DNA from 2 places in the Alteromonas sp. ABV4_515 genome. Region 2 is predicted to be linked to the other one. Evidence: predicted binding sites of a transcription regulator. Region 2 holds the regulator's gene; the other holds the start of a gene.
What was found. Region 2 encodes FliA, which starts transcription of late flagellar genes. Its sites were predicted from a motif close to CTAAAGNTNNNNNNNNNNNNGCCGATA; they were not measured.
Positions count from the first base shown of each region.

Region 1 (15,772 bases), 110 kb from region 2:
GTGTGATATCAGGCCGGTTTGCATCAGTATGGCGGCTTTATCCACGTTTAAATCGGTTTCTTTGTGGACCACCAAACAAAGCTCTTCCTCACCCAGTTTATTGGAATCAAATAATTGTGAATGATTAATATCGGTGACAATCCCCATGTCCACGCGATGATCCTGAACATCTTGCAGTATTTGATGATTTGGCGCGGCAACAAACCGAATAGACAATTGTCGGTACCGGCTTTGCAAATCAACCAACTGAGGGTAAAGCAATAGCGCCACTGAGCCAGAGCTGGCAATGGTGATGTCTCCCACGTGAGGATCATCAAAAGCAAGTTGCTCGAACAGACTATGTTCCCGTGCCGCCAACCCCTTTGCATAGCGATAAACCAGTTTGCCCTGCTCAGTCACATCAAAAGATTTATTCTCGCGCCTAATCAGCACATGGCCACATGCCTGCTCAAGCTTGTTGATATGCTGACTCACACCCGGCTGCGTCATAAACAGCTTTTCTGCCGTGTGGGTAAAATGCCCTGTATCCACCAGCGTGACAAAGGTGTGTAACCAAATCGGATTCAACATAGAAATACCATAACAGAAAATTATTAATTTAATTATTAATGATAATTTCACGTAATCAAGTAATTTCCTTACGCTTGCTCATGTTGTTTTAGTTGAGGAGAACATTATGAAAATGAATCACGTGGGCATTATGGTTGGCGACATGGATAAGGCCGTTGAATTCTACACCAACGCGTTAGGCTTTAGAATTGTGATGAACAACACCAAGGTTATCGAAGAGCGAGAATCAGCCATTGGCCGGATGTGCACCGCGGTATTCGGCGAAGGTTTTAAGGGTTTCAATATTGCTCACCTAGTTACATCCGACGGGATCGGAGTCGAGTTGTTCGAAATGGTAGACCGTGAAGAACGCCACCAGGTAGACTTCTCACGCCTTGGTATCTTCCACTTCTGCGTACAGTTACCCAAGGAACAGTTCAATACGGCGATTCAGCGTGTTGAAGCGTATGGCGGCAAAGTGCGTATGGATATCCACCGCTATCATCCTGATGATGAGCTTAAACAAGCACAAATGGTGTATCTTGAAGACCCATTCGGCAACTTGTTTGAGTTTTACTCCCATTCCTATGAAGATACTTACGCATCGGATTACGAGTGATACGCAAGCCCTAATACGGCTGATGCATGTTACCCGTTAATGCCAGTATTTAATCCTGCAAGCATCCTGACAGTGTTATTTGTTCCGCTGTCAGGGTTAGCGGTGCCGCTTTCAGTAGTGCGTTCACACCAAGAATATTACTGCCTCTTGGCAGTACAGAGACATCCACCGGCCCAACTTCGCAATGCCCACCAATACGTACTGAATCGAGACGATATTGAGACACCGTGACAATTTTGCCGTTGGCCATTCGCGCAGCGGCTTTACTGGTTGCAGTCAGCTTTTTGTTTCGATTTAACGCTTTGAAGGTTTGCTCATTAAGTGTCAATAAACTGGACCCCGTATCGAGCAGGAATGATGCTTTAACCGCCGAGTCGAGCGTGGCATCCAGATACAATGTACCGCCCGCATGTTGTTGTAGACTGATGGTTTGCTCACTGGCTAGCGCATGCATCGACAGCAATGTTAGCGCGAATATCAGTACGCTTTTTAATGGGCTCTTTAATAGATTAAACGACTGTGCACGGTTACTCAGGGGTTTCATGATCATTGTCCTGTTTATTAACCCTAATTACACAGCAACTATATGGCCAGTATGTAAGTGCCTGATCTCACAGACATCAAAGTCTTCAGCAAATTGGCTATCGCCCCACTAACGAGCACCGCACAACGAGATTGCACCACCAAAAAGCAAATCTCATGAAAATGCGCCTATAATGGCCTAATCAGATAGCAATCATTACCAGAATAAATAAATATTGATAGAATAAAGCTATCACCAGATAGGATTGTTTGTTAACTATTTGTTTATCACAATAACTAAGCACCATATTGATGCAAAAACAGATAAGGACACCATGATGAAATTTGCGCTAAGATTAGCCACATTCGCTTTTGCCTCTTCAATGAGCAGCTTAGTAATGGCAAGTAACGATCAAGACACCATCGACATTCAAGTTGTAGATTACTCTGGCAAGCCGCCGTTCAAGCGTGTAGTTAAAACGGTACCGGTTTCCGACGTTGCTCAACTCGAAGCACTCGGAGAAGCCGCCACAGAGTACGTGGAAGTAAAAGAAGTCATTAAACGCGGCAAGCCTCCCTATCGACGGGTTACCACTCGCATGCCAGTTTACGATGTAGCGCAGTTAGAATTACTTGAAGATGAGGACAAACCCAAATTAAAAGGTAATCGTCCTCCTTTTAAGCGTCATAAGTAACGAATTGAACGGGTTTGTTTGCCTGCAAACCCGTTCTTTGCCTCTCGTCGTTATTGATAGCATTTCAACCTAGCGCTTAAAATAGCGAATACTCCCCCTCTTAAGCTTTTCACTCAGTCACTTTTGCCGAACCCATTCAGCGCTCTATCTAACCGTTTCTTCTTGAGATAGTGCCACTGCCACATTACTGTCTATAACGCGTGTTAACATTTAAAGCATCGTCATGATCATTCGGCGAGCATCACAAAAAAGGATTACTCGTGTTTACCAGCAAACTAAAAGCCATTGCGTTATCCACAGCGCTGATCACCAGCCAAGCCAGCGCCTTCGATATCATTGCCCACCGCGGCGCATCTGGCTATTTGCCTGAACATACCCTGGAAGCTGCTTCTCTGGCGTTTGCTCAGCAACCCGATTTCATCGAACAAGATGTGGTGGCGACGAAAGACGGCGAATTGGTTGTGCTTCACGATATTCATCTGGAAACCGTAACCGATGTGGCTTCGAAGTTTCCCGAACGCTCTCGTGACGATGGCCGTTGGTACGCACTGGATTTTACGCTAGCGGAATTACGTACATTGCAAGTAAAAGAACGGTCGGATACAGATGGAAAACAAGTGTTTGCCAATCGCTATCATGGCAGCAAAGCCCTGTTTACCGTTGCTACGCTAGATGAACACATTGAACTTATCAGTGAACTTAACCGCGAGTTCAAAAGCAATATTGGCTTTTATACTGAAATCAAATCCCCTGCCTGGCATAAAAAAGAAGGCGTAGATATCAGTCAACAACTACTGGACACATTGGCGCGCTACAATCTCAATGGCAAAAATGCGAACATTTATGTGCAGTGTTTTGATTTTGCTGAAGTGAAGCGCTTACGCAACGAGCTTGGTTTTAAAGGCAAGATTGTCTTACTGCTGGCCGACAACAGTTGGGGCGAGTCTGCGACCGATTATCAGGCGCTGCTAACCCGACAAGGCATGCAGGATATAGCAAAATACGCCGACGGCATTGGCCCCTGGTTCCCACAGCTATTAGACATGAAAGCGCTGCAGCAAGGTAAGGTTGTTCCGAGTCCCTGGCTGGCAACGGCAAAAAAAGAAGGCCTGGTTATCCACCCTTATACATTTCGGATTGATGCACTCCCCACGGGAATGACTGCAGAGCAGATCCTTGGATTATTAACGGGACCACTGGCAGTAGATGGCGTATTTACCGATCAAATTCCCCCCGTGAAGAATTTTCTGCGACAAAGTGGTAAATAGCAAAACGCCGGCAGTCTTGCCGGCGTTTTAGTTTCTCACTGTGGCGTGTCTATCCTTTGGACAAGCGCACTACAACCCTACGGTTCATTGCCCGTGAATCGGCATTGGTGTTTGGTGAAATGTGGCGTTTCTCACCATGCCCGGTAACTTCAATTCTCTCAGCATCCACCCCCATAGAGGTGAAGAACGACTTTACCTGCTCCGCACGACGAATAGAAAGCTGCTCGTTGCTATAGCGACTTCCATAGCTATCGGTGTAGCCATCGAGAAGTACTAACTCCAATTCTTTATCTTCTTTTAAGTACTCGCCAATCATACTCAATCGCTTTTGCGAGTATTTTGTGAGGTCAACACTGCTTTTCTCGTAGGACAACACGGTATAGGCAATATCGTCGAAATTGTAAGGCAGGAGCTGCGAAACGCATTTCACAAAATTTCGATATACAGGTGTAAAGTTACTGGCATTCAGTGCCACGGCAACTTTATCGTACTCGTTATACCAATCTTTGTAATAAATCGTGGGCCAGTAACCCTTTTCAAGCTCGCTTAGCATGGTCCATGCAGCTTGCTCAGGTAAGTCGCCGTTGTATTGGGTTCGCAGCGTCATGTCGGCAATATTCTTGGGCATTGCTCCTGGCATCCAGGTAGGCGGCACGGAATACACCGCAGCGACATCGAATTTTTTTGGCAACAAATCCATGTCCAGTTCAAATTCCATGTTTAACTGTTTGGAAGCCACACTTGAAAATAGCGCATCGCCATAGCCCGGCACGGTGTGAGCAAGAGTGCACTGAAGGCGCGTTTGCTCTTTCAGCATCCAGTCAGATGCTTCTACGGGAGCGGCATACTGCCGCATTGCGCCCATTGCTGGCGCACTGATCAATAAGATGCCGATTAATACCTGTCGAAACATATTCCGCCCTGCTACAAAAGATGATCTGCACTTTCTTTATCGCCACGATGAGAAAAAAGTTTAGCACAGCACAACAACAATTCGCGTATTCGCAGCATTGCTTAGTTTTCAAAGGTAGATACCCAAAGCAGTTCTTGCGATAATCACGCCTTTCGCCATGATATTCCTGAACGCCCAGGCTGGTTTTTCAGCGACTATCTGTAAAATGCACGCCTTTATTATCAAGGATTTCTGCTGTTTATGTCTGAAAATGCCAATGTACTGAAGCATCGCTTTCGCGGTTATTTCCCCGTCATTATTGATGTGGAGACTGCCGGTTTCAATGCCGCCACCGACGCCCTGCTTGAAATTGCTGCGGTGACACTTCAGATGGATGAAAACGGCGATCTACACCCTCATAAAACCGTACACTTTCATGTTAACCCGTTTGAAGGGGCGAACCTCGAACAGGCTGCGCTGGATTTCAACGGTATTGATCCTCATTGTCCATTACGCGGCGCCCTTGATGAAACCGAAGTCATGAAGGAAGTGTGCAAGCAAATCAGAAAACTGCAAAAAGATGCTGACTGTCAACGCTCGGTCATTGTTGCCCACAATGCGACCTTTGATCAGAGTTTTGTGAATGCTGCTATTGCGCGAAGCAATATCAAACGCACGCCATTCCACCCTTTCGTCTCGTTTGATACCACTACCTTAGCAGGCCTTGCTGTAGGGCAAACCGTACTGGTAAAAGCCTGCCGTGAAGCCGGCATCCCGTTTGATCAGAGTGAAGCACATAGCGCGCTCTATGATGCCGAAAGAACCGCTGAGTTGTTCTGCTACATCGTTAATCGTTACAAATCACTAGGTGGATGGCCTGTAGCCGAGAACGCTTAAGCCGTTGACCAACTGACAAACACTGGAACATTTGGGTAATAGTTTGTCTTCCGAGAAGCGCTAGAAACAAAAACGCCGCGATGATTTTCATCAGCGCGGCGTAGAGGTATCACACCGTCGATTAAAGCTTGTCAGCTTCTTCTGACAGGTATTTAGCAACACCTGCTGGGGATGCGTCCATGCCAGACTTACCTTCAGTCCAACCTGCTGGACATACTTCACCATGCTCTTCATGGAAGCTCAGTGCGTCAACCATACGCAGCATCTCGTCGATGTTCCGACCCAGAGGCAGATCGTTAACCACCTGGTGACGTACATTGCCTTCACCGTCGATCAGGAAAGAACCACGGAACGCTACACCTGCTTCTGGGTGCTCAACGTCATATGCCTGGCAGATTTCATGCTTAACGTCAGCAACCAGTGTGTACTTAACCGGACCAATACCGCCTTCATTTACTGGCGTGTTTCTCCACGCATTGTGAGAGAACTGAGAATCGATAGATACACCAATCACTTCTACACCGCGCTTCTGGAACTCTTCGTAACGCTTGTCAAAAGCAATCAGTTCAGAAGGACATACAAAAGTGAAGTCCAGCGGGTAAAAGAAGATAACCGCTTTTTTACCTTTAATCGCTTCGCTTAAAGTGAAAGTATCAACGATTTCACCACTGCCTAAAACAGCTGCTGCAGTAAAGTCAGGGGCCGGACGGCCTACCAGTACGCTCATTGTTTGCTCCAAATTTTTTCAGATTGTTATAGTTTTGCCATTGCGGCACTTTCAATATAGGTGCGGATAAATGAAAGCCAAGTATTCTGTTGTCAAAATCTATCGATGTTATTAATCGCCACTGTATTTAGTCTAAAGTTTAATCATAAAAATGATCTTTCCACCTTGCCAAACATACAAATAGCAATTATTATCATTAACGATTTAATTTAACGGGTTGGTAGTATGTTTGTTTGCATGTGTTATGGCGTAACAGATAAAGACATCAAAAATGCAGTAGAACAAGATGGCGTAGGTAACATCCGTGAACTTCGTCAGCAACTCGATCTGGGTAATCAATGCGGAAAGTGCATTCAGATGGCTCAGCAAATTATCGATTCAACAATTATCGATGAAACGTTATTCAAAGAGGTTTGCTAACTAACCTTCCCCTTTATTTCAGTTTTATTTTACGCCTTCCAGGGTTCAGCGCCCTAGCACGTTTAACGCCCTCAAGCTTCTTTCGAACACGAACCTGCACACGTTCTTAAAAATCATATCGCGACTGCAAGTACCAGAATCCGCCGTTCATGCCTGAAGGTGATGTAGGTGGATACAGCGCCCCGACTACATCTGCATAGGGATTAATTTGCGGCGTTGTATTAAATACATTCGAAGCCCCTAACGCCACCGTCAAGTTTTCAGAGTAATGCCAGCTTAATTCCGCATCCAGGGTAATCATGCTGCTACCGTCGATATCCATTCCCGCAGCCGCATCAACATGGTCTTCATAAAACGCGCCATAGTACTTAAGCCGCCAAAGCATAGACCAGGCCTGCCAGTGTTGCTTTAAGGTAGTGGTTATCCGCACGGCGGGAAGGTTGTCTTCCAGCATGCGCACCCGCTGCGGTGTCAGACTAGGCACCAGTAACACTTTACCATCAGGCTGAGTTTGCGGAAAAGCCGAAAGCCGCTTAACCCGCGTATCTGTCCAGTTAAATGATGTCGTTAGCGCATTGGTCACATCCGCCAAATCAAACCGGTAATTCAATACAATATCGACACCCTGTGTCGCAGTATCAAAATCATTGGCAAAATATTTAATCGCGCGATAGTTGTCGGCTTCGGGATTACCTTGTGCGATAAGTTGTTCCACGTCGTCTGCAGTAAGAGGAATGGCGGATGTGGTACTGATACGGTCATACAGACGAATATTGAAATAATCGACGGTGAGATAAAAATCCTCGTCCCAAAAGGCGACCAGTCCAATGCTGCTGTTAATCGATTCTTCTGGGGTTAGCGGTTCGGCACCCAGCATTTGCGAGATAGGATGCGTAGGAGGCAGCGTTGCTTGATCTTCCAGACCCGTTGACGCATAGGCTGTAGTAATGTTGATGACATTGCTCTGCCCCACCGTGGGCGCCTTAAAGCCCGAGCTGAGAGAGCTTCGAAAAGAAACGATATCGTTTAACTGGTATCGCAGATTGACCTTACCATCTAGGGTAGAGCCAAAATCAGAGAAGTGCTCTGAGCGCAATGCGGTGGCAAGTTGCAGATCTTCGCTCAGGAACATTTCCACATCGGCATATAAGGCCCAGTTGTGGCGGCTCCAGTCCCCTGCAGTTACTGGCTGATAACCCGGAAAGCCATTAGAACCAATACCAAAGCCAGGAGAAGTCGCAACTTCTGCATTGTTCGCAAACGGCCCTTCAATCCACGACGCGTCATCCCCTGCCTGCTGGCTATAGCGCTCACGTCGCCACTCCATACCCGTGGCGAAACTGATAGGTTTAGATGTCCAACTGTCTAAGAAGCGAGAAAAATCCAGGTTGATGGTACGCTCTAACTGACTAACTGCACCGGGCGTAAAACTGGTTGGGGTTGCTTCGCCTAGTGAGGGGTTAATGGTGTTATGCAAGCGGTAGCTCACATTCGAATAACCGACACTGGCACTAAGATCAAAAAGCCAATCATCATTGAGCTCACCACGAATGCCCGCAAATGCAGAACCGTCTTTTATCACTCCGCCAAAACGTGGCGTGAAACCACCGGGAAACCACTCATTAAATGCAAAACAGTTCTGGCCCAGCGGAGTAGAATTATCCGCGATTTGCAAATAGGCGGGGTCGTCCAACACGTTGTTGTCGGTGATAAAAATATCGGGACACGTTATCCCCTGCCCTAAGCCATCTTTGTCTGCGACGAGAAGTTTGGCTGTATCACTGTTTGGATCAGCAAAAATCCCCAGTCTGGTATGAGGGTGACGATAGTAAAATCCGCCCTCAATTTCACGACGTGCAGCGGTACCAAACCAATAGACATCGACTTTCTCGGTTAGCGGAACTGCCGCATTAAAAGCCAGTTTGGCGTCGCTATTTACATCCAGCGCTCCCCATACCTGGGAGGGGGATGAAACAAACGTATTACCGGCGTCGATAAGCGCTTGTGCGTCGGCACGCTGCACAGAACGACTCGTGCCATTTCGTTGTTGGTACTCTGCCGTGATATTAAAAAAGCCACTTCCCAATGACGTGCCAAGGTTCCCTTGTAGATGAACCAGTTCACCATCACCTTCATAATACTCACCGGTTTTCGCGCTGAGGTATCCCCCCTCTCGACGATCGTCGAGCACAAAGTTGATAACCCCAGCAATCGCGTCCGAACCGTACTGTGCTGCGGCGCCGTCGCGAAGCACTTCCACCTGTCTCATGGCACCGGCGGGCAAGACTGAAATATCAGGCCCCTGTGCACCATCTGATAAACCGCCGCCCAGGAACGTAATCACAGAAGAGCGATGACGTCGCTTGCCATTAAGTAACACCAGCGTGTGGTCGGCAGCCATCCCTCGCAGATTGGCCGGGCGTACTAAGCTAGCGGCATCGTTAATGGGCTGATCGTTTACATTCAGTGACGGTACAACACCGGCCAACATGCTTAACACATCAGAACTGCCCTGGGCTTGGAGTGTATCACCGGCAATAATGTCTAGTGGCACCGGCGACTCAACCACTGAACGTGGTGCACTGCGGGTGCCTACGATAGCGATGCGTTCAATAGAAAAACCGATGTCATCATTAATGCGGGATTTAGGTGGACGCGGTGGTGGCTGGCGTAACTCAACAATAGGCTTTACGGTTAGCATGCCGGTAGCATCAATCTGCACGGCGAGCTCGGTTCCCTTCAAAAGATGAAGTAACCCCTCCTGCAGGGTAAAAGTACCCGACAAGCCATTAGCTTGCACTTTCTCGGCGAGTTCATAAGGAAACAGTAAAGTGGTATTCGCTTGTTTAGCGAATTCTGTTAACGCAACATCCGCCCGCTGCGCAGGAATGTCGAATTCAATTTTCTGTTGAGCCATTGCAACAGATGCAGCGAAGTAGCTGGCTGCAACTAATCCGGTGATGCGAAGCTGTCGTCTAAGGCGTTGGCTTACTAATGGAAAGCGCATGAACAGGCTAGGTGTCAAAAGTATTAAAAATTAACATTGTCGAATTTTCACTATTACGTGGTTTCGTTATTATTATTCAGCGCTGATTCGCTTACAGGCTATACATATAGTGAGTTACAAAGTATTGATGTTGCTGTTAATGCAGTATAACGACTTTTCTGACTTCCACAACGCTACCTACATACTACGACCGGCACAGTATACCAATGGTCGGAATAATAAAAATTAATACTAAGATAATTTGAGAATTGCCACATCCACTGTGAACGAGGCTAATAAAAATTGATATAAGGCAAAAAAATAGCCGCCCGCTATGAAGCGGGCTACTCTTGAATTAGCTTTCTTGCTCTGACAATTGAATCGTCATAGCATCCACTCGCTTGTGCTCGATATGGAAGCTGTTTTTAAGTGCAGATAGCAGGCCACTGATATCACCTACCTTGAAATATCCAGCCACGCGCTTTTTACGCAGTTCTACGCCATCTATTTCGAAGCTGACAGCGGTGTAACGTTCAATTTCACGTAAAGCATCTTCTAACGCTTCACCTTTGAATACAATCATGCCCTGTTGCCAAGCGAGATCTTGCTCCATGGCATCATCGTCGAGATTTTTCAGATCGCTGAGGATACCGTCGACATTGGCTTTTTCACCAGCGGCCAGTAACTTAAGGTCAGCGCGAGTTGTTCCAGACTTTATTACATCTGCAATTTCCTCCCGGGAAATCGAAGACACTTTATCTTGCACCAGAACTCGCCCTTCAGTGACGACCAATTCAAATGCCTCGTCGTTGGTATACTGCATGTTAAACGCCGTACCGATGGCGGTGACGGTGTTAATACCAGCAGTCACGGTGAAAGGTCTGCTTGCATCGTGGGCAACGGTGAAGTGGGCTTCACCCTTGATTAAATCAATGATCCGCTCGTCTTCATCAAACTTAATGTGAATCGCGGAGTTAGTATTCATGTGCACCACTGAACCGTCGTTCAGGGTCAGGGTTTTCTGCTCACCAATGGCCGTTCCTACTCGCTGGACCAACTGATAGCCGGAATCGCTCTGATTAAGCCAATAGGAATCCACCATCATGGCAGCAGCGGCAACCATCAAAATAAAACCCGCGGCAACGCTCCAGCGTGCCTGGCGCAAAATGCTCTTAGCTTTGCGGGCTTCGCCGTTATATTGATTACGATCTGGGAACAGCCCTTTTAATTCATTAAGTACGCTCAAGTCGTCCCACAATTGAGCCACTTCGAAAAGGATCCTGCGATGACTGGAACTTGCGCCCAACCATGCATGCAGTGATTCGGTCTCTTCACTATTCAAACCGCGATCAATCCGGCTTATCCACAAACACGCTTCTTCGTGGATATCGTCCTTGCTGGTAAATTTACTGACATTACTCATGGCTTAACTACTATGATTGTCCTGATGATGTTTAGGCTTAACGGGTTTGTCTCTGGATGTGTCACCGGATGACGCCAGAAATTTAGAGCACTGTAACAGGCCTTTCGCCACGTGTTTCTCTACAGTACTTTCACTTAGCCCCACAAGCTCAGCAATGTCGCGCTGGCTCATGCCATAAACTTTCTTTAATAAAAATACTCGCTTCACTTCTGGCGACAAAGATTCAGTCGCACGGCAGAAATGAATAAATCGCTCTTTACTTTCGACATGCTTTTCAAGGTTATATCCAATGAGATCATTAGATAGCATGTCCATATCGTCTACCGCCTGATTTAACTGGCTGGCAGCACTGTTCACATGATTAAGCGCAAGGTTTCTTGCTGTTTTGAGCATGTAAGTGCGTTCGTAGCGGATCTCTTGTGTAAGTTCTGCTTCGTAACTTTTTATGAACGCTTCCTGCACGATGTCTTCGATATCATCCGAACTGACAATAGCGCCCACAGCCCGCATCATTTTTGTGCGGTATTTTATAAATGTGGCAGCAATAGTCGACTTTCTGGTCATATTCTCTTCGCAGTATATGTAGCAAAACCGTTACAACACAGGCTATATTGCCAGTTTATTACTACATAAGTCATGCATTTTTTTGTACTTTTTACAGCCAATAAAGGGGGCAAAGCCCCCTTTTAATTGACAGTTCTAGCTATTAGAAGGTGTAAATACCACGAACGTAGTAGAAACCACCATTGATACCCAGTGGTGAAGTTACCGGATACATCGCACCAGCAATCTCATTATCGTACTGCGTATTGCGGTCTGGGTACTCATCCAGCGCATTCTTCGCACCTACAACAACCTGCAGGTCGTCGGTAAAGTGATAACCCACTTCAACGTCTAGGCTCAGCTCAGAACCAATATTTTCGATAGGCAGACCTGAATCCAGGTGATCTTCAAAGATGCTACCGAAATAGTTCAGACGACCCAGTACGCGCCAGTCACCATTAGTGTGGTTGGCAGTAAAGCTCCAACGGGTTGCTGGCAGGTTGTCTTCCAGCATACGTACACGCTCTGGTGTGATGTTGTCTGAAGCTTGGTCAACCGTTGTTGAGGTCCAGTTGTATGCCAGTGAGTACTTGGTTTCACCGCCAAACATGTCCTGGCTGTAGTTAGCAACAACATCAAGACCTTCAGTTGTGGTATCGAAATCGTTAGTGAAGAACTTAACCGCAGAGAAGCTAGACGCATCGCTCACACCTTGTGCCAGCAGTGCTGCAATGTCTTCTTCAGTTAACGCGATTGCTGAAGTTGTACTGATACGGTCAGTCACTTCAATGTGGTAGTAGTCGGCAGTCAAGAACAGACCGTTGTCGAACTCAGCAACAACACCGAAGCTCATAGACTCAGATTCTTCTGGTGTTAATGGCGTACCGCCTTTCTGTACAGAGATAGGATCTGTTGGTGGCAATGTTGCCTGATCTTCCAGCTGACCACTCGCACCAAATGCAGTAGTTACGTTACGCACGGTGCTCTGACCGATTGTAGGCGCTTTAAAGCCAGTAGAGTACGCACCACGCAGTGCAATGTTATCGGTTAACTGGTAACGCGCAGACACTTTACCTTTCGTGGTGTTACCGAAGTCAGAGTAGTCTTCGTAACGTACCGCAGCGGCAACCAGGAAATCATCCGTCAGGTACAATTCAGCATCTAAATAGAATGCAATGTTGTGACGTGATGCTTCGCCTTGGCTCTTGTTAGACAGACCCGGGAAACCGTTTGAACCGATACCGAAGCCTTGTGAAGCCAATGGACCAATTTCATAAGAGGCAATATCACCCGCTTTCGCTTCGTAGCTCTCGTGGCGATACTGGAAACCACCAGCCAGATACAGAGGCTCATTCAGACCCACTTCAATTGGCTTGGTCAGGTCAAGGTCGAAAGTCTGTTCAGACTGAACGTAAGTACCAGGCTTAAACGACGTTGGCGTGTCTGGACCTAAAGAGGGGTTGATGGTGTTTGAAATCGCGAAATCGATTTCGTTCTGACCCAGGTTTAAGCTGATGTCGTAACCAATTTCGTTTGGCAGCTCACCACGGGTACCGAATACCAATGACATATCTTGAACCGTACCACCGAAGCGAGGCGTGAAACCACCTGGGAACATTTCGTTAAATGCGAAACAGTTCGGGTTGTTAGCAACTTCGTTGATGTAACGTGGATTTTCAAGCACGTTGTCGCCTACTTGAATGTCAGTTGGGCAGTTACCAGACATATCGCCTGTCAGGTCGCCAACCAGCAGTAACTGGTTACCGTCGGCATCAGTACCACCGTCATTCACACCGCCACGGTTGTGCGGGTTACGGTAGTAGAAACCACCTTCCACTTCACGCTCTGCGTAGTTACCGAACATGTAGGCTTCGGCGTTATCATTCAGTTCCAGACCTAAGTTCGCGAAGAACTTGATGTCGTCTTTAATTTCAGGCGAACCCCATACTTGGGCAGGATCGGCAACAGCAGTGTTGCCCGCAGCAATCAGGGCCGCTGCGTCGTCACGCTGTACGCTGCGCGATGTTGGATCAGCAGTGCGGTATTCAGCAGACAGGTTAATAAAACCGTTCTCGCTTAACGGAAGGCCGATGTTACCTGAGATTTGCATCAGGTCGCCGTCGCCTTCGTAGTAAGAACCATAACGGGCTTCAACCATACCGCCTTCATCGGCGTCGTTGAGTACGAAGTTAACCACACCCGCGATAGCGTCAGAACCGTACTGAGCAGCTGCACCGTCACGCAGTACTTCCACCTGCTTCAGTGCAGATGAAGGAATAACCGAAATATCTGGTCCTTGTGCACCGTCAGAAAGACCGCCACCCAGGAAAGTGATTACCGCAGAGCGGTGACGACGCTTACCATTTACCAGCACCAAGGTGTGGTCTGATGCCATACCACGCAGGTTAGCCGGACGTACCAGTGTTGATGCATCGTTGATTGGCTGGTCGTTCACGTTAAACGAAGGAACAACGGTCTGCATCATGGAGACCATGTCAGTTGCGCCCTGGTTTTGGAATTCGTCGCTGGAAATGATATCTACCGGTACTGGAGACTCGCCAACAGAACGAGGCGCAGCGCGAGTACCTACAACGGCGATTTGTTCAAAATCTTTCGCTTCGGCTTCGTCAGCTTCCTGCGCATAGGTATTTGCAGATGCGAGCATGCCCACAGCAGCAGATGCTGCCAGTGCAATTCGCACATTTCTGGTCACTTGTGACAGTGAAGTTTTCATAGTGGTTTCCTGGATTTTCGTCATCTGTCCACTGGGTGTTTCTTCGATGTAAAAAAACGTCCCTCAGTGGGTGATAATTTCTGTTTTTAATGTTTAATAATTTTGCAAACTGGCCGTTTGCTGAGGGAACTTATAAATCGCAAATCACTCAAAAACAAACGATTTTAAAGAAATTAAAAATATTTTTTAAAGTGATAGAGGATTTGGTTTTGTGGTTTGTCTATTACTATATTGGCGGCGTTTATACGTCTTAAAAAATGCTATTTTCAGGCTATTTTTTGTACTTTTTTTGGTTATCTCCCTTCGACCAGTTTGTGTCAGATTGACACAAAAAAACCCGGCGATGCCGGGTTTATTTTTTTGTGCTTTTTGCCGCCAAACTGCATTGGCCAGAAAGTCGATTACTCTTCTTCTGTTTTGTACTTTTCTGCAGTTTCTTTGATCAGCGGTTGCAACTCTTGTTGCTGGAACATTTCGATGATGATGTCACAGCCACCTACCAGCTCGCCGTCAACCCACAGTTGCGGAAATGTTGGCCAGTTTGCATATTTTGGCAATTCCGCACGGATATCCGGGTTTTGCAGAATATCAACATAGGCAAAAGGTTCGCCACATGACATCAGCGCCTGTACCGCCTGTGCAGAAAAACCACAGCTTGGCAGTTTTGGGGAGCCTTTCATATATAACAGGATCGGGTTTTCAGCAATTTGCTCTTTGATTCTGTCTACAGTTGATTCGGTCGTATTTTCCATCCAATCCTCTTTAGGTGGTCGGTTTAACTAGTCATTGCATTATGGGTATCCTGACAACGGATTCAAGGGTCAGCCAGAATAAATCCCGTAAAAAGGAAATTTCGTCGCCAGATGAGTGATCTTTATTGCCAGATTGCTATAACACTATTACACAGGCTTTTCTGATATAGGCTAAAGACAATTTTTTGCATTCTCAGAATAAAAATGCATAAATCTGTCATTGAGTTATCAAATTCAACCCTTATATCTGATCCACAGTAATTGACCGTTGTCGTTTTCGCTTTCAGCTTTCTGTTCTGGCCGCGAAATCCGACTTTACTTCCTAGAGAAAAATGGAGAATTCAAATGGCGTTTGAACTACCACCACTGCCGTACGAAAAAAATGCACTTGAGCCGCACATTTCTGCTGAAACGCTGGAATATCACTACGGTAAGCACCACGCTACTTACGTAACTAAGTTAAATGGTCTGGTAGAAGGTACTGATCTGGAGAGCAAATCTCTGGAAGAGATTATCAAAACTTCTGAAGGCGGCGTATTTAATAACGCGGCGCAAATCTGGAACCACACGTTCTACTGGCACTGCCTGAGCCCGAATGGCGGCGGTGAAGCAACTGGCGCAGTGGCCGATGCCATCAAAGCAAAATGGGGTTCTTTCGAAGACTTCCAGGCTGCATTCGACGATAAAGCAGTAAACAACTTTGGCTCTAGCTGGACTTGGTTAGTGAAAACTGCTGACGGTTCTC
Region 1 covers NZ_JBSWWZ010000003.1:204,661-220,432, forward strand. The annotation lists gene ACXAGX_RS08620 (LysR family transcriptional regulator) at 1-570, opposite strand, end outside; gene ACXAGX_RS08625 (VOC family protein) at 677-1,168, shown strand; gene ACXAGX_RS08630 (retropepsin-like aspartic protease family protein) at 1,218-1,712, opposite strand; gene ACXAGX_RS08635 (hypothetical protein) at 2,089-2,385, shown strand; gene glpQ (glycerophosphodiester phosphodiesterase) at 2,646-3,653, shown strand; gene ACXAGX_RS08645 (flagellar protein MotY) at 3,703-4,566, opposite strand; gene rnt (ribonuclease T) at 4,807-5,442, shown strand; gene ACXAGX_RS08655 (peroxiredoxin) at 5,564-6,169, opposite strand; gene ACXAGX_RS08660 (bacterioferritin-associated ferredoxin) at 6,395-6,589, shown strand; gene ACXAGX_RS08665 (TonB-dependent receptor plug domain-containing protein) at 6,696-9,506, opposite strand; gene ACXAGX_RS08670 (FecR family protein) at 9,931-10,998, opposite strand; gene ACXAGX_RS08675 (RNA polymerase sigma factor) at 11,002-11,562, opposite strand; gene ACXAGX_RS08680 (TonB-dependent receptor plug domain-containing protein) at 11,705-14,275, opposite strand; gene ACXAGX_RS08685 (Grx4 family monothiol glutaredoxin) at 14,677-15,027, opposite strand; gene sodB (superoxide dismutase [Fe]) at 15,373-15,772, shown strand, end outside.
Region 1: a site for FliA is predicted at 4,604-4,630, ahead of ACXAGX_RS08645 (flagellar protein MotY). Genes of this name have one in related genera too.

Region 2 (15,772 bases):
AACTTCTCGGCCATGAAGAAACTCAGCAACTACTGGATATGCTGGCTAAGTCTAGTCCGAAACTGGTCGAAGGGCTGGTGCCTGACATTCTACAACTCAGTACCGTGGTGAAAGTGCTGCAGACACTGTTATTTGAAGGTGTGCCTATTCGAGATATGCGTACCATTGTTCAGACGTTGACTGAGTACGGCCCGCGTAGTCAGGACCCAGATGTACTGGTGTCTGCGGTGCGTATTGCGCTAAAACGTCTCATCGTTCAGGAAATCAGCCAAGGCGCCAAAGAAGTGCCCGTCATAACTCTGGCACCAGAGTTGGAACAGATGTTGCACCAGTCTCTTCAGGCAGGGGGAGAAGATGGCGCCGGTATCGAACCAGGACTCGCAGATCGTCTCCAACAATCCTTGCAACAGGCCGCACAACAACAAGAGCTAGAAGGCGAGCCTGCAGTACTCCTGACGTCAGGTATGTTGCGACCTGTGCTGTCACGCTTCCTTAAATATTCGGTAGCTGGCTTGCATGTGTTGTCGTACCAGGAAATACCTGACGACAAGCAAATTAAAATTGTCAGCTCTGTCGGTCAATAATCTGACACTGGGTGAGTGAAGAGGTTGAGATGAAAATCAGACGTTTTTTTGGCAAAGATATGCGGGAAGCGTTAAGCCAGGTAAAAGCCGAATTGGGCAGTGATGCCGTCATTATGTCGAACCGTAAAGTGGCCGATGGTATTGAGCTGGTGGCTGCTTACGATAAAGAACCTGAGGCAAAACTTAACCTGAACACGCGCCATGACAACAAAGCATCCGCGGGCCAGCAAAAGGCCACGCCGAGCCTGAGCGAAATTATTGGTGATGATGGTCCTGACAACCTCCGTGCATTATTAGAAAAGCAGGCTGCCGAGCGAAACGCAGCGGCTGACGCTGCTACGCAGCAAAACGCACCGCGCCAGGTTCAGCCTCATTCCCAGCGCGACCTTGCTCAGCCTCAATATCAATCACAGCCTAAGGCACAAGCTCAGCCACATTCCCAGCGCCCACAGCAGCAAACTGCACAGCAAGACAATGATGTATTTTCTTTTGCTGATGTATTTAATCACGGGCGCAACAACACTGCACCAGCTTCACAAATGAGCCCTGACTTCGAAGCTGCGCCTTCTCAGCAGGCACCTTCGAGTAACGCGCAGGGCAATAGTGAACTGGATGCCATCAAAGAGGAATTGGCGTCTTTACGTAATGTGCTGCAATATCAGGTGGCCGACCTGATGGAAGCGAAGAAAAAGCGTCAGCGACCCGTTCACAGCTACCTGATGCAATGCCTCACTGGCATGGGGTTAAGCGTTGCGCTGGCTGAACAGTTAGTACATTACACGCCTTCACAGTACACCGAGCGTGAAGCGTGGATTTATTTGTTGAACCTGTTGGCTAACCGTCTGAACGTTTCGGGTAACGATATTCTTACGCAAACCGGTGTTGTTGCACTGGTCGGTCCAACTGGCACGGGCAAAACCACTACCGTTGCAAAGCTTGCTGCACGTTATGCACAAAAGTACGGGGCAGAGCAGGTAGCGATGATCACCATCGATACCTATCGGATTGCAGCTTATGAACAGCTGGCGACTTACGGCAAAATTATTGGCTGTACTACCCGAAAAGCACAAAGTAGCGAAGAATTAGCTGAACAACTCTTTCAGTTACGTCATAAACGTCTAATATTAATAGATACAGCAGGTTTTAGTCAGCGAGATAGCCGATTAATTCAACAACTTGGTCAGTTTAGCAACGGTCAAATGCAACCTGTACGTAAATACCTGGTTGCGCAAGCTAATACCCAATATCCTGCTCTGCAGCGCATTATTGCAGCGTATAATTCGGTTAAACTCGACGGCTGTATCTTCACTAAAATTGATGAGTGCTACAGTTTGGGTGAGGTATTAAGCGTTGCTGTTGAGCAGCAGCTACCGGTGAGTTATGTGACCGATGGCCAGCAGGTGCCTGAAGATATTAAAGTTGCTGATGCGAAATCTCTCGTATCTGCAGCGGCAAAGCTTTATAAAAAGTACGGTTTGAATCATACTAAGCATAATCATGAAGTTAATTCAGTTAAGGCAGTATGATCGAAGATCAAGCGAGTAGCTTACGAAAGATGAATCAATCACGCCTCATTAAGGTTATAGCCGTCACCGGCGGTAAGGGTGGTGTGGGTAAAACCAACATCACACTGAATACGGCCATCGCCATGGCAAAGCAAGGCAAACGGGTGATGGTGCTCGACGCCGACCTTGGCCTGGCTAACGTCGATGTTATGCTCGGACTGCGAGTAGAGAAGAACCTTTCTCATGTGCTGTCTGGCGAATGCACCCTCGACGATGTGCTGGTAACCGGCCCCCATGGCATCAAAATCGCACCGGCAACGTCGGGTACGCAGGCAATGACAGAATTGTCGCCTACCGAGCATGCAGGTCTAATTCGTGCGTTCAGTGAATTGCGCTCGCAAATCGACGTGCTCATTGTCGATACTGCAGCGGGTATTTCCGATATGGTGCTGAGTTTCTCCCGGGCGTCTCAGGATATTATGGTCGTGGTGTGCGACGAACCCACCTCGCTCACTGATGCCTATGCGTTAATTAAAATTCTAAATCGGGAACACGGTGTTTTTCGGTTTAAAATTGTTGCCAACATGGTGCGGGACATACGTGAAGGACAGGAGCTTTTCAGTAAATTATCAAAAGTCACTGGGCGTTTCCTTGATGTGGCGCTTGAACTGGTGGCTACCGTCCCCTTCGACGAGAATATTCGTCGAGCGGTAAGAAAGCAGACAGCCATCGTTGATGCTTTCCCAGGCTCGCCTGCCGCCGTAGCCATTAGTCAATTGGCGACCAAAGCGGCTAATTGGCCGGTTCCTGCCCAGCCAGGCGGACATCTCGAATTTTTCATCGAACAACTGGTAGCTAAACAAGCGGTAGGAAACCAACGTTGAACAGTAAAGCAGCAGCTTACCGACAACAGAATGACACTGCACAGTTGGTAGAGCGACATGCACCATTGGTTAAACGCATAGCCCATCATTTGATGGCCCGTTTACCTGCCAGTGTGCTTGTGGACGACCTGATACAGTCTGGCATGATCGGATTGCTGGAAGCTGCGAAAAATTTTGACGGTTCGAAGGGCGCCAGTTTTGAGACGTTTGCGGGTATTCGTATTCGCGGTGCCATGCTGGATGAAATTCGAAAAGGTGACTGGACTCCCCGTTCAGTGCACAAGAATAGCCGCGCAATCACAGAAGCTATCTCTTTAGTTGAAAGAGAAACAGGAAGAGATGCGCGCGATGTTGAAATAGCTGCTAAGCTAAATGTCAGCATTAATGATTATCATCAAATGCTTAACGAGGTTAATGCCGGAAAATTAATCGGTATCGAAGATCTCGGTGTATCTGAAGATGTGATCACAACAGAACAAAGTAAGGGTAATGACTCACCGTTAGAAGATCTTATGCAAGGCGCCTTTCAGAAAGCGCTGGCATACGCTATAACAACATTACCCGAGCGGGAAGCGATTGTATTGTCTCTGTACTATGACGAGGAACTGAACCTACGTGAAATAGGTGAAGTGCTCGACGTGAGTGAGTCCAGAGTCAGTCAAATTCACAGCCAAGCCATGTTAAAACTAAAAGCACGAATGCAATCCTGGCAGGCTGAAGAATAGCGCACACCAATATTAATAACGATTTACTATCCTTCACCGGAGGCTATTTTGGACAAGAGCATGAAAATTCTCGTGGTAGACGATTTTTCTACGATGAGACGAATCATAAAAAACCTGCTTAAAGATCTTGGATTTTCCAATATTCAGGAAGCTGACGATGGTAGTACAGCTTTGCCTATGCTCCAGCAAGGCGACTTCGACTTTGTCGTGACTGACTGGAACATGCCGGGAATGCAAGGGATCGATCTTCTTAGAGCTATCCGTGCTGACGACAAACTTAAACACTTACCAGTGCTCATGGTGACTGCAGAAGCGAAGAAAGAGCAAATTGTTGCTGCTGCACAAGCTGGCGTAAATGGATACGTGGTGAAACCATTTACAGCAGCTACACTAAAAGAGAAATTAGACAAAATCTTTCAGCGTTTAGGCTAACTTAGCAGCACCTGCCAGAGAAGAGGATTACTGGATGTCACCCATTAAAAAAGTCCCTATTTCGCTAGAAGAGGCGAAGCAACTGGTTAGTTATCTAGAGCAAGGGGATGATGAATCCGCCAATGCTCTGTTGGAGGCAGTATCAGCCAAGGAATCTGTGGAGCTCTTTGCCGAGGTTGGCAAGCTTACCCGTCAGCTCCATGATGCATTAAACACATTTCAATTAGACGAGCGCATCGCAGGCTTAGCCAACGATGATATTCCCGATGCGCAGACTCGTCTGAATTACGTCATCGAAGAAACAGAGAAAGCCGCCAACACCACAATGGATGCTGTCGAGTCATGCATGCCTATTGCGGAATCTCTGGCAGAGCGTATCGGCGCAATTGAGCCTGAATGGCAGAAACTCATGACCCGTCAAATCGAGCTAGGTGAGTTTAAGTCGTTGTGTTTGGAAATTGACTCCCTGTTTAAAGACGCATCTCAGGATTCGACTAAACTTAATAGTCTGTTAACCGAAGTGTTGATGGCACAAGGTTATCAGGATCTCACGGGGCAGGTTATTCGACGTGTAATCGATCTTGTGAAAGAAGTAGAAGATAGCTTGGTGAATATGTTGACTGTGTTTGGTGAAGCTGGTCAGCCTAAAGATAAAACACCCACCAAGAAGCCAGATGCGATTGAGGCAGAAGGCCCAATTCTTGATGCTGAAAAACGTGACGATGTTGTACAGGGTCAAGACGATGTGGATGACCTTCTATCAAGCCTTGGTTTTTAGGGGAGCGAATGAATGTCGTTTGAAGTTGATGAGGATATACTACAGGACTTTCTGGTTGAGGCTGGTGAGATCCTTGAACAATTACAGGAACAGCTGGTCGACCTGGAAAACAACCCGGAAGATGCTGACCTCCTCAACGCTATCTTCCGTGGGTATCACACTGTAAAAGGTGGTGCTGGTTTTCTTTCTCTAACCGAACTGGTAGAGATTTGTCACGGTGCAGAAAACGTCTTTGACGTGATGCGCAACGGTCAGCGCACGCTAACACCTGAACTTATGGATGTTATTCTCCAAGCCACGGATGTGGTTGTTGAGATGTTTGAACGTGTTAAAGCCCGCGAACCATTAGAGGCCGCAGACACAGCACTGGTCGATACCCTCCATAAACTCAGTAAGCCTGAATCCGCAGACGAAAATATTTTCGGCGATGTTTCAGCCGCAGCGCCGGTAGTTGAGGCGCCTGTCGAAGAAGAACCAGAACTCATTGTTGAAGAAACGCCTGTTGCACCCGAAGCTACTGCTGTGGCATCTGGCGACAGTGGTATTGAAGATATCTCAGAAGATGAGTTTGAAGCCTTGCTGGACCAATTACATGGTTCAGGTGCGCCTGGTCGTCCTGCTGAATCTGCAGCATCACCGGCCCCGGCAGCGCCAGCGGCACCTGCAGCGGGTGGCGATGGTGAAGATATCACCGATGATGAATTTGAAGCTCTACTTGATGAGCTTCACGGCAAAGGGCAGTTTAAAGGGCCATCAGATGCTGCGCCAGCACCGGCAGTCGCACCCGTTGAGCCGGCCGCAGATAGCGGTGACGACGAAATCACTGATGACGAATTTGAAGCCTTACTTGATCAATTGCATGGTAAAGGTCAAGGGCCTGCAGGTGGCGTCGAAGTAGACAATACTGCGACCAAAGCAGTTCAGGCCGCGAAAGCAGAACAGAGTAAGGCAGCAGAGCCGCCTAAGGCAGCTACACCGCCTCCGGCCGCCAAACCGGCGGAACCGGCGAAGCCTGCGACACCTGCTAAACCGGCAGCGGCCAGTAAACCTGCGCCTGCTGCTAAAGCCGCGCCAGCCAAGAAAGAAGAGAAGGCACCGCAAGCTGAAACCACTGTACGGGTTGATACCAAACGCCTCGATCAGATAATGAATATGGTGGGCGAGTTGGTGTTGGTGCGAAACCGCTTACTTAGCCTTGGCATCACCACAAACGATGAAGACATGTCGAAGGCCATTGCCAACCTCGACGTTGTAACGGGTGACTTACAAGGCGCGGTAATGAAAACCCGCATGCAGCCCATCAAGAAGGTTTTCGGTCGTTTCCCTCGGGTTGTACGTGACCTCGCCCGCAGCTTGAAAAAGGAAATTACCCTTGAGCTTGAGGGTGAAGATACCGACCTGGACAAAAACCTGGTTGAGGCACTGGCCGATCCGTTGGTTCACTTAGTTAGAAATTCCGTGGACCACGGTATTGAAATGCCAGATGACAGGGCAAATGCCGGAAAACCGCGCATGGGTACGGTTAAGCTATCAGCGTCGCAAGAGGGTGATCACATTCTGCTTACTATCGATGATGATGGTAAGGGCATGGACCCTGAAAAACTGAAAGAAATTGCAATCAGTCGCGGTGTTCTCGATGCCGATGCGGCAGCCAGAATGTCCGATGTTGAAGCATTCAACCTGATTTTTGCCCCGGGCTTCTCCACCAAAACCGAAATCAGTGATATTTCGGGTCGTGGTGTGGGCATGGACGTGGTGAAAACCAAGATTAACCAACTCAATGGTACCGTAAATATTGATTCTCAGATGGGTAAAGGAACCCGTCTTGAAATCAAAGTCCCACTGACGTTGGCAATTCTGCCTACCCTGATGATTGTTGTTGGCAAACAAACCTTCGCATTGCCGTTGGGTGCTGTGAATGAAATCATCAACATGGATATCAAAAAGACTAATACGGTAGATGGTCAACTGACCATGATAGTGCGTTCAAAAGCGATTCCATTGTTCTTCCTCGGCGAATGGTTAATTCGCGGACCAAAAGACATTAGCAAAGAAAAAGGACATGTGGTTGTGGTACAAATTGGTACCCAACAGGTCGGTTTTGTTGTCGACGCGCTAATTGGTCAGGAAGAAGTGGTGATTAAACCGCTGGATGCGTTGTTGCAAGGAACTCCAGGCATGGCCGGTGCAACCATTACATCTGATGGTGGTATTGCACTCATTCTGGATATCCCAAGTCTTCTTAAGCGCTATGCCCGTCGGTCATAGCTGCTAGTAAAGGAACTTCTTGTTATGGCGTTTAAAGTCCTTGTTGTGGACGACTCAACGTTTTATCGTCGCCGTGTCCGTGAAATTCTGGATGAAGACAGAGAACTTCAGGTTGTAGGTGAAGCCTGTAACGGCGAAGAAGCGCTGGATATGCTTGTCAAGCTATCGCCGGATGTGGTGACCATGGACGTCGAGATGCCGGTAATGGACGGCATCACGGCGGTCAAAAAGATTATGGCTAAACGTCCAATTCCAATTTTGATGTTTTCATCGCTGACTCACGAAGGTGCTCAGGCTACCCTGGACGCACTGGAAGCTGGTGCGTTGGATTTTCTACCGAAGAAATTTGAAGAGATCTCTAAAAATCGCAAAGACGCTGCGAGCCTGCTGAGAACCAAAGTCAGGTTACTTGCGCGGCGTGGTGTGGGTATACGCCGACCGCCAATGGCCCGTGCTGCTCCAGCACCTAAGCCTGCGCCTCCTATGCCTGCCAATGCACCCAAAGCCACGTTTTTTAAAAGCTCGTCTGTGCTTACAGGGCGGGCCGAAAGTGCCAGTGCCGCACCAGTGGTGTCTCAAGTTAAAGCCTCAGGCAAGCGTTATAAGTGCCTTGCCATTGGTGCATCAACCGGCGGGCCTGTGGCATTACAAAAAGTGCTTTCAGGTTTACCTGCTAACTTTCCTCATCCTATTGTTCTGGTTCAGCATATGCCCGGAACGTTTACCAATGCGTTTGCTCAGCGTTTACACAACAACTGTGATATCTCTGTGAAAGAAGCGGAGCAAGGTGACATCCTGCGGCCTGGTTGTGCGTATTTGGCGCCAGGGGGCAAGCAGATGGTGGTAGATTCCCGCTCTTTGCCAAATATTGCATTGCGTGATGCGCATGCTCACGAGAAAGATACCTACAAGCCCAGCGTGGATATTACCTTTAACAGTTTGGTTGATATTTACGGCGGCGACGTACTGTGTGTGATCCTTACCGGTATGGGAGCAGACGGGCGCGAAGGCTGTGACGCGTTGCATAAAAAAGGCGCAAAGGTGTGGGCTCAGGATGAAGATTCTTGCGTGGTTTATGGCATGCCGCAGGCTGTGGCAAAAGCCGGTATTGCGGAAAAGAGCATCAATATTGAACATATTGCATCGTGTATCCGCTCTGAGATGATGTAGAGCGAATTCAATCAGCAGGAGTTGAAGGTTGAAAATATGGACGATTGCCAACCAGAAGGGAGGAGTGGGAAAAACCACGACCACCGTTACGCTGGGAGGCATTCTAGCGCAACAGGGTAAACGGGTGTTATTAATCGACACCGATCCTCACGCGTCGCTCAGTTATTACTTTGGTACCGATGCAGAAGAACTAAGTGCTTCTGTTTACGATATTTTTATTAATCATCAGGAGATATCTGCCGATAGGGTACTGGACAGCTTGTGCCCCACCAAATTAGACAGCTTGTTTATTCTTCCGGCATCTATGGCATTAGCCACGCTGGACCGACAAATGGGTATGCAAAATGGTATGGGACTTATTCTTAAAAAAGCCTTGCAGACTGTGGAAAAGGAGTTCGATTACGTACTGATCGACTGCCCACCTGTATTGGGTGTATTGATGGTGAATGCGCTGGCAGCCTGCCATAAAGTGGTGGTGCCGGTGCAAACCGAATTTTTGGCACTTAAAGGTCTCGACAGAATGGTGCACACCCTAGAGATTATGGGGCGTTCGTTACGTAAGGAATTTGACACATTGATTGTGCCAACTATGTTTGATCGCAGGACAAATGCGGCCATCCAGGCACATCAAAAATTGCAAGACGATTACGGCAGTAAAGTGTGGAGTGATGTCATTCCCGTCGATACTCGGTTCAGAGATGCGAGTCAGGCACAGACACCTGCCTCTGTGGTTTATCCGAGATCGCGAGGGGTCTTCGCCTATACTAAACTGTTAGATGAATTGGAACTATGAGTCGACTATGAGCAAGAGTACGCCGTTCGCCCGTGAAGATGTGATGCAGGCGTATCTGGACAGCTTACTACAGAGTCCGGAAGACCCGGCAGATGTCACGGCAAACACCGCTCGGTTACTTGAGCAGGCGACTGCTGACATCGTGGCCCGGGAACCGGTAGCCACGCCCGTTGAAGAGGTTGACGTGGCTGCGCCTGTGGTGGAAGAAATTGAGGAAAGCATTGCTTCTGCAGAAGCCATTGTGGTACCTCAAGAGCCGGTGACTCACCGGCCCATTCAGGATTTGCTTGAGAGTCGTTTCCAGGCACTGTTTTTTGAGGTAGCTGGTCTCACACTGGCGGTGCCTTTAGTGACACTAGGCGGTATCCACCGCATGGAAAAAGTCGGTGGGCTCATCGGTAAGCCTAAGTGGTTTAAAGGGGTGATGCTGCATCGTGAACAAAAAATAAACGTTGTTGATACTGCAATGTGGGTTATGCCAGAAAAATACGATCAAAATCTCGCAGAAACGCTAAACTATCAGTATCTTATTATGTTAGGGGACAGTTTGTGGGGCCTAGCCAGCGACAAACTGGTCAATACCGTTACTCTTACCAAGGACGAAGTGAAATGGCGTGAGGCCGGTGGCAAACGTCCATGGTTAGCGGGCATGGTAAAAGAAAGAATGTGTGCGTTAATCGACGTATATCAGTTAATTGCAATGCTAAATAACGGCTTAGGCAGTAATGACCAAACGCCTTAGCGGGGAGCCAGGTTAATGAATGACAAGACCACAAGTAATAATTCACCTGAGAAAGATCAGGTGCTTCAATGGGTCACCTACCGTTTAGGTGAAGAAACATACGGCATCAACGTTATGCAAGTACAGGAAGTACTGCGCTATACAGAAATTGCCCCAGTACCTGGCGCGCCAGACTATGTACTAGGTATCATTAATTTGCGTGGTAATGTTGTTACCGTTATCGATACCCGTGCCCGCTTTGGCTTGATGCCTGCTGATACCACAGACAATACCCGTATCGTAATTATCGAGTCGGATGAACAGGTAGTGGGTATTCTGGTTGATAGCGTTGCTGAAGTGGTTTATTTGAAGTCTTCAGAAATTGACAGCGCGCCAAACGTAGGCACAGAAGAGAGTGCCAAGTTTATTCAGGGCGTGAGCAACCGCGATGGCGAATTGTTGATTCTTGTCGACCTGAACAAGTTACTCAGTGATGACGAATGGGACGAACTGAGCGGCTTCTAAGCAATATCACTGCCCGTTACCCGGCGGGCAGTGCCTGAGCTTCTTTCCTTTCCCAATTTTTGGAGAATTAACGTTTATATGGATGTATCGGCCTTGTCCTTACTTGCCATTGCTACAGGGCTTCTGGCTGTTGTTGCCGTTATCTGGCTGTATTTTCATTTTAATAAACGTTTGACTCACCTTATACAAACGCATCTTGAGAGCGAATCCCGCGCCGACATGCTCAGTGACGATGTGAAAAATCTTGAAAACCAAATTGCCGAAATGCAAACCCGCTCCATGGTGCAGGGCAAACACATGCGTGAATTGGCCGACCAATGTGACCAGTTTGAGAATCAGTTGCGGGAAGTGAAGCAACAAGACCCTTCAATGCGCTTATACACCCGTGCCGCCGAACTGGTGAAGTCGGGCGCTTCAGTGGAAGAGGTCATGCAAGCTTGTGATTTGCCCCGCGCTGAAGCTGAACTACTGATGAGCATGCACAGTCAGCGAAATTAGTCTGTCAGCGGCAAGTGCGTTTAGTGCTTAATCTCTGATTAATCTGCAATACCTTTCCTCGATAGTTTTGCTAACTGCCACGCGGACAATTATCAAGGGTGCTATGCTTTACCAAGCGATACGTGCTTCAAGTCCTAAGGTGCAACTTAAGCCGTTTAGACGTCCAGCCGTAAAGATGTTGACATCGCAAGTGATTCAGCCACAATAGCGGCATATTCTGTCAATCATTGGAGCATCCATGCCTATCTGTATCCCAGGTCAACTTCCCGCGCAGGACGTGTTATCCGGTGAAAATATTTTCACTATGGACAGCAACCGTGCCGCCACTCAGGATATTCGCCCTATGGAAGTAGGGATCCTGAACCTGATGCCGAATAAAATTGAGACAGAAGTTCAAATCCTCAGGTTGCTTTCTAACACGCCACTGCAGGTGAACGTTAACCTTATTCGTGTCGATAATCTGGCACCCAAACATACACCCCAGGCGCACATGGACGCCTTTTATCACGACTTCTCAGAAATCGAAAGTAAGAAGTACGATGGTCTTATCGTGACTGGCGCACCGTTGGCGCATTTGCCCTACGAAGATGTGAAATACTGGGACAACATGAAAGATATTCTGGAGTGGGCACAACGCAACGTGCAGTCTACCATGTATCTTTGCTGGGCAGCGCATGCGGCTATGTATCACTTTTACGGTGTACAGCGAGCGCTTCGTGATAATAAGTTATCTGGTGTATTCGAGCATAAGGTACTAGATCCGTATAACGAGCTGTTACGAGGTTTCGACCCGTATTTTTATGCGCCACATTCCCGGTTTGGCTATATCGATTCAGATGTCTACAATGGCGTGAAAGGTTTGCACGTAATCACCGAATCCCCTGAAGCAGGTGCCTACACCGTGGTGTCTGATGATAAGCGGATGGTGTTCGTAACAGGCCACCCTGAATACGATCCGGAAACGCTGCACGATGAATACTATCGCGACTTACAGGCAGATTTGCATCCTGCCATTCCGGCAAATTATTTTACCGACGACGATCCGACAAAAGCGCCTTTAGTCCGTTGGCGGTCTCATGGTAGTCTCATGTTTAATAACTGGCTGAACTATTATGTTTACCAGACTACCCCGTACGATTTGAACCAGCTGGCAGAAAAAGCCCAGCCGAAGAGGTAACCCGTGAGTTCAGACAAACAACACGCTCTGCTGGACGCGGCAGCAAAACGCATTCTTATCCTGGATGGCGCCATGGGCACCATGATCCAGGAACACAAGCTGGAAGAAGAAGATTATCGCGGCAAGGAATTCGCCGACTGGCACTGCGATGTGAAGGGCAATAATGACTTGCTGGCCATTACACAGCCCAAGATCATTTACGATATTCACTGTGCTTATCTTGAGGCAGGGGCGGATATCATTGAAACCAATACCTTTAACGCCACCACCATCGCCATGGCCGATTACGACATGGAAGCGCTGTCAAAAGACATCAATATTGCCGCGGCGAAACTGGCCCGCAAAGCCTGCGATGAATTTACCGCGAAAACCCCAGACAAGCCGCGTTATGTGGCCGGTGTGTTAGGGCCCACAAACCGCACAGCCTCGATTTCGCCTGACGTAAACGATCCGGGCAAACGCAACGTAACCTTTGATGAGCTGGTGGAAGCCTACATTGAATCGACAGAAGCGTTGCTGGATGGCGGTGCGGATATCATCTTGATTGAAACCATCTTCGATACCTTGAATGCCAAGGCCGCCGTATTTGCCGTTGAATCTGTTTTCGATAAGCGCGGCAGCCGCGTACCGGTAATGGTGTCTGGTACTATTACCGATGCCTCGGGTCGTACCCTGTCTGGCCAGACGGCTGAAGCGTTTTATTATTCCATGCGTCATGTAACGCCGCTGTCCATGGGGCTCAATTGTGCCCTTGGCCCTGATTTGCTGCGTCAGTATGTGGATGAAATCAGCAATATTGCAGAGTGTTTAGTATCAGCGCACCCGAATGCAGGTCTGCCTAACGAGTTTGGTGAATACGATCTCGGCGCTGAGGAAATGGCGAAGCACATTAAAGAGTGGGCGCAGTCTGGACTGGTGAATATCGTTGGCGGTTGCTGTGGCAGCACGCCTGAGCATATTCGTGCTATGTCAGAAGCCGTTGAAGGCGTTGCACCACGAAAAGTGCCGCACTTCGAACCTAAAATGCGCCTTTCCGGCCTCGAACCTTTTGTTCACTAAGGTGTTATTGTGACAGCAGAGTTTTCAACATTTATCAACGTTGGTGAACGTACCAACGTCACCGGTTCCGCTATTTTCAAGCGCCTTATTCTGAATGCAGAGTATGAAAAAGCGCTGGATGTTGCCCGCCAGCAGGTGGAGAACGGCGCACAAATCATCGATATCAACATGGACGAAGCCATGTTGGATTCGGTGGAGGCCATGCGTACCTTCCTGAATCTGATTGCGTCTGAGCCGGATATCTGCAAAGTGCCTATCATGATCGACTCTTCCAAGTGGGAAGTCATCGAAACAGGCCTGAAATGTGTACAGGGTAAAGCCATCGTTAACTCCATCAGCCTGAAAGAAGGAAAGGAGCAGTTTCTGCATCATGCGAAACTGATTAAACGATACGGTGCCGCTACCGTGGTTATGGCCTTTGACGAAACCGGTCAGGCGGATACCCAGCAGCGTAAAGTGGAAATCTGTCAGCGCAGCTACAAAATCCTTACCGAAGAGGTGGGCTTCCCGCCGGAAGATATCATTTTCGATCCGAATATTTTTGCAGTTGCTACCGGTATTGAAGAACACAATAACTACGCGGTGGACTTCATCGAAGCAACCCGCATCATCCGCGATACCTGTCCGCATGCCCACATCAGCGGTGGCCTGTCGAATATCTCGTTCTCTTTCCGGGGTAACAATCCGGTGCGTGAAGCCATGCACTCGGTATTTCTGTATCACGCGATTCGCGCGGGTATGGACATGGGCATTGTCAATGCCGGTCAGCTGGAAGTGTACGACCAGATACCTGACGAGCTTCGCGAAGCTGTAGAAGATGTGATTCTGAACCGTCGTGAAGACGGCACCGAGCGTCTGCTGGACATTGCGCCGAAATATCAGGGCGATGGTAAAGCGGCGGCGGTGGAAGATCTCACCTGGCGTGAGCAGTCGGTGAATAAGCGTCTTGAACACGCGCTGGTAAAAGGCATCACCGATTACATTATTGAAGATACCGAAGAAGCCCGCCTGGCCGCTGAACGTCCGCTGCACGTTATTGAAGGGCCGTTGATGGACGGCATGAACGTGGTAGGTGACTTGTTCGGTGAAGGTAAAATGTTCCTGCCTCAGGTGGTGAAATCTGCCCGGGTAATGAAAAAAGCCGTCGCACATTTGCAGCCATACATCGAAGCCGAGAAAGACGGCGAATCGAAGAGTAACGGTAAGATCCTCATGGCTACCGTGAAGGGCGACGTGCACGATATTGGTAAAAATATCGTTGGCGTGGTGCTGCAGTGTAATAACTTTGAAGTCGTAGACTTGGGCGTGATGGTGCCTTGCGCTACCATTTTGCAGGTGGCGAAAGACGAAAAGGTAGACATGATTGGTCTGTCGGGTCTTATCACGCCGTCACTGGATGAAATGGTCTATGTGGCGAAGGAAATGGAGCGCCTGGGCCTGGATTTACCGCTACTAATTGGTGGTGCTACCACCTCTAAAGCACATACCGCGGTGAAGATTGAACAAAACTATCATGGCCCGGTTGCTTATGTACCGAACGCCAGTCGGGCAGTGGGTGTGTGTCAGAAACTGATTAATCCAGAGTCTCGTAAAAAGTTCGAGCAGGAATTGACTGACGAATACGACAAGGTACGTGCACAGCATGCCCGTAAACAGCCCCGCAGCCGTCCGATAACGTTAGAAGAGGCGCGTGCAAATGCATATCAGCCAGATTTCTCTGCGCAGCCTGTGAAGCCCAACAAGCTCGGTGTTACGCCGGTTACTGTTAAGCTTGAAACCTTGCGTGACTATATCGACTGGACACCGTTTTTCCTGACGTGGTCACTGGCCGGCAAGTTTCCCCGCATTCTTGATGATGAAGTGGTGGGCGAACAGGCAAAAGAACTGTATGCCGACGCCAACAAGATGCTAGATAAGATCATTGCTGATGGCAGTTTGCAGGCCAAAGGTGTGCTGGGTCTGTTCCCGGCAAACCGGGTAGGTGACGACGTTGAAATTTATACCGATGAAAGCCGTGAAAGCGTGCTGGGTGTGTCCCACCATCTGCGCCAGCAAACCCTGAAAGACAAATTTGCGAACTATTGTTTGTCAGATTTCGTTGCAGCAAAAGACAGCGGTATTGCCGATTACATGGGCGCCTTTGCGGTGACCGGTGGTATCGGTGAAGACGAACTGGCCGAATCGTATAACCAAGCCGGTGACGACTATAACGCAATTATGGTGAAAGCCGTTGCCGATCGTCTGGCAGAAGCCTTCGCTGAATATCTGCATGAACAGGTTCGAAAAGAATACTGGGGCTTTGTGCCAGATGAAAACTTGGATAACGACGCCCTTATTCGCGAGAAATACCAAGGTATTCGCCCTGCACCGGGTTATGCGGCGTGTCCTGAACACACTGAAAAGCAACTAATCTGGGATCTGCTGGACGCCGAGAAACATACCACCATGCGCCTCACTGAAAGCTACGCCATGTGGCCGGGGGCGGCAGTATCAGGGTGGTATTTCTCTCATCCTGAATCCCGCTATTTTGCAGTGGCAAAAATCCAACGCGACCAGCTGGAAGATTATGCCGCCCGCAAAGGCTGGACAATGGAAGAAGCCGAGAAATGGCTGGCTCCTAACCTTGATGACTGATCGCTTGATGATAAACGGA
Region 2 covers NZ_JBSWWZ010000003.1:313,467-329,238, reverse strand. The annotation lists gene flhA (flagellar biosynthesis protein FlhA) at 1-584, shown strand, start outside; gene flhF (flagellar biosynthesis protein FlhF) at 614-2,110, shown strand; gene ACXAGX_RS09200 (MinD/ParA family protein) at 2,107-2,973, shown strand; gene ACXAGX_RS09195 (RNA polymerase sigma factor FliA) at 2,970-3,698, shown strand; gene cheY (chemotaxis response regulator CheY) at 3,747-4,130, shown strand; gene ACXAGX_RS09185 (protein phosphatase CheZ) at 4,165-4,908, shown strand; gene ACXAGX_RS09180 (chemotaxis protein CheA) at 4,921-7,176, shown strand; gene ACXAGX_RS09175 (protein-glutamate methylesterase/protein-glutamine glutaminase) at 7,201-8,346, shown strand; gene ACXAGX_RS09170 (ParA family protein) at 8,375-9,139, shown strand; gene ACXAGX_RS09165 (chemotaxis protein CheW) at 9,147-9,881, shown strand; gene ACXAGX_RS09160 (chemotaxis protein CheW) at 9,897-10,385, shown strand; gene ACXAGX_RS09155 (DUF2802 domain-containing protein) at 10,464-10,883, shown strand; gene metA (homoserine O-succinyltransferase MetA) at 11,122-12,060, shown strand; gene ACXAGX_RS09145 (homocysteine S-methyltransferase family protein) at 12,064-13,119, shown strand; gene metH (methionine synthase) at 13,129-15,753, shown strand.